2 regions of the Duganella sp. AC237 genome follow, and region 2 is predicted to be linked to the other one. Evidence: predicted binding sites of a transcription regulator. Region 2 holds the regulator's gene; the other holds the start of a gene.

Region 1 (4,209 bases), on a different contig from region 2:
AGCACCACATCGGCGGCGGCCATGCTGGCGGTCAGCGGCATGCAAATGCGGCCAGGGGTGTCGATGATGCAAAAATCGAAGTCCTTGGCGAGCTTGCGCAAGTTCTTCCTGAACCGTTTGACGTAGTCCTCGCCCTTCGTGTCCAGGTCGAACATCCTAGGATCGCGGGCGCGCACGAAAGCGACTTTATCGGTCAGATATTCGAGCGGCGTCGATGGCAACTCTTCTTCGAAAAGTTCGTAGGCCATCAAATTCGTCTGCGACTCGTCAGCCTTGGGCAAGACCAGTTCAAGGCTGCCCTGTGCATCGAGTGACACAATCAAAACGCTCTTGTCGGCGTCGGCGGCCCTGTGGGTCAAGTTGAACACAATGGTCGTTTTACCGACACTTTTCTGGTTTGTCACAGCAAGGATACTCATAGGAGCCTCTTAATTTCTGTACGTTGACTGATTTAGCATCATTATCCGGGGGCAATTATAGTCTCGCCCTACCAATGGCAACACATTTTGCTTGTCATGCTGGGAAAATACCAGCATGACAAGCACCTGATTAGAACGGAATATCAGAGTCACGCTCTGCGCCTTCAGGCTGCGGTGCTGCACGCGGTTTGTTCTTGCCTTTAGGCGCGGCCGCTGCGGGCGCTGGCGTCGCGGCTGGCGCGGCTGGAGCGCTGGCCGGGGTTTCCTGCTGGCTGTCTGCTTGTTGCTGGCTGGCGTCGCGGTTAGCACCGGCCGGGCCGCCCAGCATTTGCATTTGCTCCGCGATGATATCGGTTGCGTAGTGATCCACGCCATCCTTAACGTACTTGCGCGTTTGCAAGCGGCCTTCCACGTAGACCGACGAGCCCTTTTTCAGATACTGGCCGACGATTTCGGCAAGGCGGCCGAAGAAAGTAATACGGTGCCACTCGGTTATCTCCTTCTGTTCGCCGGTATTACGGTCCTTGTGCTGGTAGCTGGTCGCTACCGCGATATTGGCGATAGCATCGCCGCTTGGCAAGTAGCGGATATCTGGATTGCGACCGAGGTTGCCGACGATGATTACTTTGTTGACTGAGGCCATTTTGATTCTCCTTGAAAGTGAGGTTTCCGATTGGCCCCGGCCTTAACCGGGGCCGTGAACTTAATGAAGATCGAACATTTGATCGAGCTTGTAGAACAAGACAACCACAGTCGGCAGGATGATGATTGCTGCCGTAATAAATCCAAGCCAGAAACTTTTAGCATTAATGTTCATTCTTAAATCTCCGGTTACTTACGTTGACGAATTACTGTTTTTTTGCTGGTGAATCGTTTCGTCCACCATGTAATTATTATAGTTCATGACAACCCTTTTGACAACCGATTACAGTTGTCAATGCTGTCTTTTAGACACATTTTTGTTAATCGAAAAATCAATAACGATAGCTAGTTTGAATAGCCAACATATGAGCCATACGAGACCACCCGCCCCCCTTCCCTGCCGCTGGCCGCCCCCTACCCCGGTACTGCCAAGCCGGTTTTAAGAACGGATGAGCAAAGCAAACGGGGGCGGCTCAAGTCCCGACGAATGTCGGGATGCCGCCGAAGGACGGCACCCCCTGCCACGCTGGAGCATGTAGGGGCGGGTTTGGCCGGGCCGACCCCGGCCAGCCCCGATGCGACAGGCCCGGAACGTCGAGGGATCGAATCGCGGGTTTGGTGACACGGTCGCGGCGCCGGCGACGGCCTGGCGTCACCAATCGTTTTTGGTGACAACGATCGCGGACCTGGTGCGCGCCGGCGTCACCAAGAAAAGCCGCTTCACCGTTGCGCTTTTTGGTGACTGGCCAACTCCTGCAGGAGCACCGCGGCGTCACCAAGTACGTACAGTGCGGGGTTGGGGTTGGGGTTGGGGTTGGGGTTGGGGTTGGGGTTGGGGTTGGGGTTGGGGTTGGGGTTGGGGTTGGGGTTGGGGTTGGGGTTGGCTAGGCGTGGCCTGGAGGGGTGGGCGGCTTCATCGCCCAGTCGCGCAGCGACCAAGGGAGCGTAAGCGACCGCGCTCCGGAACGGGCATCCCGGTTTTTTCGCGTACGCGAAAAAAAGCCCCAGAAGTTGCTTTTAGTTCTTAAACGATCTGGCGATCAGAGCGGGCGGCGGCTCACACATAAACCACGCCCGCCCTTCCAGCGCTGGACTTGCGGCGCTATACTGCCGATACTGTACAAAAACACAGTAATTGGATTTAAGAAAATGAACCATTCCCTCCCCTCCCCCTTTGCAGACCAGTCGCCGCCCTGCGCGATCCTCGCCCCGGCGCTCGATCTGCAACCCAGCACCCGGCCCTTGCTGCAACACAAGCTATCGGCTGGATTCCCCTCCCCGGCCGCTGATTACGTAGAAAAAGGCTTGGACCTGAATGCCTTTTTGATACAGCACAAAGAAGCTTCGTTCTTCTTTGAAGTCGTGGGGGACAGCATGTCGGGCATCGGAATTCTAGGCGGCGATATCGTTCTCGTGGACCGGTCCGTGACGCCTATTCACGGACATTACGTGTTGGCGGTCATCGATGGAGACTACACACTCAAGCGGCTGCATAAGCGACAAGGCGTGATCGAGTTGCACCCGGAGAACAGCGCCTATGAGCCTATCAGGCTAATCGAAGGGCAGGAATTGCAAGTATGGGGCGTGGTGTCTGCCGTCATCAGAAAATACAGGGTGTGAAATGTCGGACCCGCACCAACAAATCTTTGCACTGGTGGACGTGAACAATATGTACGTCAGTTGCGAACGGGCCTTTAACCCAAAGCTGCAAGGGCGGCCGGTAGTCGTGCTGTCTAACAACGACGGATGCGCTGTAGCGCGCTCTAACGAGGTTAAAGCCCTGGGCGTCAAGATGGGCACTCCGTGGTTTCAGATGAAGGACTTGGCCCGCCAGCACGGCATTATTGGACTAAGCTCGAACTACTGCCTTTATGGGGACATGAGCAATCGAATCATGACCATCCTGCGCACCTACAGCCCGCACGTAGAGGTGTACTCGATAGATGAGTCCTTCCTGTCGTTGAACGGCATGGGCGGGCTTTGGGACAGCCCTACCGCGATGGGACAAGAAATACGGCAGCGCATCCTTCAATGGACTTCCTTGCCGGTGTGCGTGGGTGTGGGCGCGTCGAAGACGCAAGCCAAACTAGCCAACCACATCGCAAAGAAATTCCCGCTGTTCGATAGCGTATGCGACCTGACTACGATGTCGGCCGCCCGTATGCGTTGGCTGTTCTTGCGTATCGACGTGGGCGAAGTATGGGGAGTGGGACGCCGGATAGCTGCCAAGCTGGCCGATATGGGCATCAACACGGTGCAGGATCTGAAAGACGCCTCGCCGCGAGACATTCGCGCTCGATTCGGGGTGGTGATGGAGCGCACTTGTCAGGAACTGCGCGGCCTGTCATGCCTTGCGCTGGAAGAGATAGCGCCGCCGCGCAAAGAAATCGTGTCCTCCAAGTCGTTCGGCACAATGGCTGTAAGTCTCATGGAGCTTGAAGAAGCGGTGTCGACCTATATCGCCAGGGCGGCCGAAAAGCTGCGCGGACAACGCTCGCTCTGCGGTGCGGTGCATGTGTTTGTGCATACCAACCCATTCCGCGAACAAGACCCACAGTACAGCAATGGCTTGACCGTGCCGCTGATCGAGCCGACAGACGACAACCGTATATTGGCGGCCGCTGCGTTGCAAGGTCTGGCCCTCATCTACCGCGAGGGATTTCAGTACAAGAAAGCGGGGGTTATGCTGATGGACTTGCGCGCCAATACAATAAGCCAAGGCACGCTATTCGATCCCCAGCCGTCCCGAGAGCAATCGACACGTGTTATGGCGACGCTCGATGCGCTGAATCAGCGATTCGGTCGCGATGCTCTGCACATAGGCTCGGCCGGATTGGTGCAGCGATGGGCGATGAAGTCGGAGAATAAGACTCCGTGCTACACCACACGATGGGACGAGCTACCGAAGGTCTACGCCGTCTGAGCTTGGTGCATTGCCCATACCCGCTTGACTTGGCTGTGGGAACAGCCCGCAAGTCGCGCAGTCTCAGCGATCGTTTTTTTTGCTTCGCGCAAGGTGACAATGCGCTCATGGGTCGTCGTATCGGTTTTGCGGCCCTTGTATTTGCCATCGATCTTAGCCAGCGTCACACCTTGACGTTGCCGCTCGCGGCGCTGTTCGTACTCATCCCTCGCCATTTGTAGCGCG
Region 2 (4,209 bases):
CGCATCGGCGAGCTGTGCAAGGCGCGCGGCATCCTCTACATCGTCGACAACACGATGACCACGCCGTACCTGTTCCGGCCGAAGTCGGTCGGCGCCGGGCTGGTGGTCAACGCGCTGACCAAATCGATCGGCGGCCACGGCAACGCGCTGGGCGGCAGCCTGACCGATACCGGCGAATACGACTGGACCAGATTCCCCAATATCTACGAGAACTACAAGAAGGCAGCGCCGGTGCAATGGGGGCTGGCGCAGATCCGCGCCAAAGGGTTGCGCGACTTCGGCGCCTCGCTGGGGCCGGAGGCGGCGCACCACATCGCCGTCGGCGCCGAAACCCTGGCGCTGCGCATGGAGCGCACCAGTGCCAACGCGCTGGCGCTGGCCGAGATCCTGGAGGCGGACGAGCGCGTGGCCGCCGTCCACTATCCGGGCCTGGCATCGCACCCGCAGCACGGCATCTCGAGCGAACTGTTCCGCAAGCACGGTTCGCTGCTCAGTTTTGAATTGAAGGATGGGATCGACTGCTTCGACTTCCTGAACCGCCTCAAGCTGGCGATTCCGGCGTCGAACCTGGGCGACACGCGCACCTTGGTGATTCCGGTCGCGCACACGATTTTCTACGAGATGGGTGCCGAGCGCCGCGCCTCGATGGGCATCGCCGAATCGTTGATACGCGTCTCGGTCGGCATCGAAGACACCGACGACCTGCTCGACGACTTCGCCTGCGCCCTGGAAGGCTGCTAAACAACTCCAGGGTCAGGTCCACCATTTCTACACGAGCCCAGCCTTATTGCCAAAACAAGGCCCCGTGGCCGCACGTACGGCCGAGAGCGTGTAGAAATGGTGGACCTGACCCTAATGCCGCTAAGTTAAGCTTTTTTAGTTAGTCGTTTCTCTGGATATCGCTGCGCCACCGCTTTAACGACCCGGTCGAATTTCCGGCCGGGTCGCTGCGCCTTCAGGTCGAGTACCAGCCTATCGCGCAGGCGTTTGAGTCTGGCCGGAATGGTTCCCGGCGAGGTTGCTCGCCCGATCGTCATCAGTTCGTTCTGAATGGTGGTCAGGGCGAGGAGGAAACTGATCGAGGTGGGCGCGCATTTGGCCTCCAATGCCGCCTTGGCCATTTCAATGCGAATCAAGTTGTAGGCGATCATCGCACCCCAGATCTCTTGCTCGGTGCCTTCGACGCTCATGCTGCGTAAGGTCAGCGCCGATCCCAGCATGGACTGTTTCAATTCCCTGTAGCTGGTCTCGATGCGCCAGCGACGCTGATAACAGGCAGCCAAGTCAGCACGTTTGATCATTTTGCGATCTGTCAGCGAAGTGAGCAGGTGGCGCGGTTTGCCGCCGTCGCCGTCGTCCACCTTCACCGCTCGTGCGCGCCACGTTTTGGGCAACGTGGGGTCGCCTTTCTGGCCTGCGCCGAGATCGCCATTTCCACCAATGCGTCTTCGTCGGTGCCTTCCACGATGGTCCATTTGGTATTGGTTTTCGCCGGAATGAGGAAGTGGCGGTTGTTGCCGTCCGTGGTTAAATTGGACAACAACTGCGCCGAGAAGAAGCCGCGATCGAACACCGTGAGCGAGTCGTCGGGCACGCTGGCGAGCAGGTCATGGGCGTGCGTCATCTCGCTGACGCTGTAGCGGCCAAAGCGGGCGTCGCGGATGAGCTGGGTATCGGCCATCATCAAGGTGACGGCCCGCGTTTGCGGATAGCTGGCCACCTTGTCGTTGGGATAATTCTGCGCGCCAAAATGCTCGCGGTTGGCCGCGCTGTCGGCCAGGCGCAGCGTCGTGCCATCCATGGCCAGCAGGTGCAATCCCTTGAATAAATAATGCGCTTGGTCGTGGCCTATCCACTGCTGGGCCGATTTCTCGAATAGCCATTTGAGTGGCTCGGCCCCAACGCGCTGGCGCGCCTGCGTCGTGGCGCTGGAGGTGATGCAGCGATCAGCCAGTTCCGGCAGCGCCAAGTCGAGGCTGTCGACGATGTCCTTGACCGATAAATGCCGGTATAAAGCCAACGAAATGACGAGCCAAACGACCTGCTGCGCCGGCAGACGCCGTGACCGGATACTGGCCTTGTCAGTGGCGGCCAGCGCCCCTTCAATCCATTCGTAAGGTAAATGCGCGCCTAGCCGCCTCCAGTCGGGCGGGCTTGGAAGGTCTATAGCGAGGGAAATGGCATCTGATAGCATCGTGCCGGCAAGTTAACACTTTCGGCCGTCGTTTACAAGAAAAATGCCGCTAAGAGCTTAACTTAGCGGCATTAGGACCTGACCCCGGAATGAGAGCCTGGGTTGGGCTTAGTGCCAGCTGCGCATCAGGCCGACCGCCAGGCCTTCCAGCGCGAACTCGTCCGCCTCCGGGTCGACCTTGATGATCTTGAAGTCCGGGTTCTCCGGCAGCAGCTCGACCAGGGTGCCGGTCTTGCGGTAGCGCTTGACCGTGACGTCGTTGCCGATCCGCGCGACGACGATCTGGCCGTTCTTGGCGCTGTCGACCTTCTTTACCGCCAGCAGGTCGCCGTCCATGATGCCGGCGTCGCGCATCGATTCGCCGCGCACCTTGAGCAGGTAGTCCGGCTTGGACGAGAACATCGCCGGGTCGACGCTGTAGCTCGTCTCCAGGTTTTCCTGCGCCAGGATCGGCGAGCCGGCGGCCACGCGGCCGATCAGCGGCAACGACATCATCAGCGACACCGGCACCTTCGGCGTGGCCGGTTCGGCGTGCACGCCCAGCAGACGGATGCCGCGCGAGGTGCCGGCGGCGATTTCGATGGCGCCCTTGCGCGCCAGCGCCTGCAGATGCTCCTCGGCCGCGTTGGCGGATTTGAAGCCCAGTTCGTTGGCGATCTCGGCGCGCGTCGGCGGGAAGCCGGTGTTTTCGATGGCATCCTTGATCAGATTGAGAATTTGTTCCTGACGTGCGGTGAGCTTGATCATGAGTGCAGTTGGGCCTGTGTATATAGACAGTCTGTATTTTTGTACAGTATGGCCCGCAATGCAAGGAAATTTGTTGTGTTCAGCGAAATAAAATGAAAAAAGTTCGTTCAACCACCTTCATCGTGGCTTCAACAGCACGCGCGTGGTCGCCGCCGTCAGCGGAATCTTGTAGCCATCGCGCTCGGCAACTAGGCCCTGCGGCTTGAATCTGCCCCCCGGACTCTCGACCAGCAGACGGGCCGCCGGCGTCGCAGCGGTGGCGGCTGCGAGCTCGATCGTGATCGCGCCGCTCTTCGGATCGTAGGTGGCGCTGTCGATCTTGCCCGCCTCCAGGGTGATCCAGGCACGCGCCGGCGCCACGAACAGGCGCGTGCGTGCGCTGTCCTTGGGCACGATCTGGACCGTGCCATTATTAGCCACTTTCATGTTGCCGCCAAAGCTGAGCCACCCGAAGGTCGGGTCGTTCAACACATAAGTGGCGGTCGCGTACGCGTGGCCGTAGAAGCCCATGCCGTAGTCGCCGCTGTAGGCGTCCCAGCGCATCATGTCCGGCCAGGCGTGGAAGGCGGCCGACGAGAAACCGTCGCGGTCGATATTGGTGATGCCGCCCAGCAGCCCGCCGTAGGCCACGCGCAGCAAGTGCAGGTCGCTCGGGTTGGCCCGGTAGGCGTCGAACAGCGGCACCGCGTTCAAGGTCGAGCCGTAATGGTGGATCTGGCGCTCGATGCGCGCGGTCTTGCCGCCATATAAGAAATCCCAATAGCGGCGGGCGTTGCCGTTGTAGCCCCAGCTCGGGATCGCCGGGTCGTAGCCCAGGATCACTTCGCGCGTGATGTCGGCCTGCTTGGTGTAGCCGAAGTGGCGCATCCACGCGTAGACCTCGGCCTGGCCGGTCGAGTCCCACGCCATCTCGCTGCCGAACGGGTAGGCAAGGGTGCGCCAGTGGTCGGCGCGCCGCTTCATCATCGCTTCCATGTCGGCCGCCTCGGCCGTCATGCCTTCGCGCTGCAGGTCTTTCAGGATGTCGAGGAAGACGTCGCCCTCCATCAGCCCGAACTGCGCGTACTCGGGCGCGTCGCGCACCATCGCCACCGTGGTCTGGTAGGCGCGCTGCAAGTACCAGCGCCAGTCGTGCGCGGTGACCAGGCCGGCGTGGTTGCGCGCCAGCCGGTACAGCACCCAGTGGCCGATGGCGACGTGCGGATAGTTATAAGCGCGGCCCAGGTCGTCCGCGTCCTTCTTCGGCCATGAGGTCCAGGTGCTCCAGT

What was found. The regulator LexA, encoded in region 2, represses DNA repair genes until DNA is damaged. The targets are predictions, from matches to a motif close to ACTGTATNNNNATACAGT.
Region 1: the regulator LexA is predicted to act here: its motif matches at 2,177-2,194, upstream of AC0IYS_RS00285 (LexA family protein).

Annotation. Positions count from the first base shown of each region.
Region 1 is NZ_CEEDEW010000001.1:49,052-53,260, forward strand. Features, by position in the region: gene AC0IYS_RS00275 (ParA family protein) at 1-419, opposite strand, end outside; gene ssb (single-stranded DNA-binding protein) at 550-1,062, opposite strand; gene AC0IYS_RS00285 (LexA family protein) at 2,211-2,681, shown strand; gene AC0IYS_RS00290 (Y-family DNA polymerase) at 2,683-3,984, shown strand; gene AC0IYS_RS00295 (recombinase family protein) at 3,972-4,209, opposite strand, start outside.
Region 2 is NZ_CEEDEW010000003.1:5,230,940-5,235,148, reverse strand. Features, by position in the region: gene AC0IYS_RS23195 (cystathionine gamma-synthase family protein) at 1-741, shown strand, start outside; partial or broken gene AC0IYS_RS23190 (IS4 family transposase) at 867-2,194, opposite strand; gene lexA (transcriptional repressor LexA) at 2,303-2,941, opposite strand; gene AC0IYS_RS23180 (DUF5695 domain-containing protein) at 3,059-4,209, opposite strand, start outside.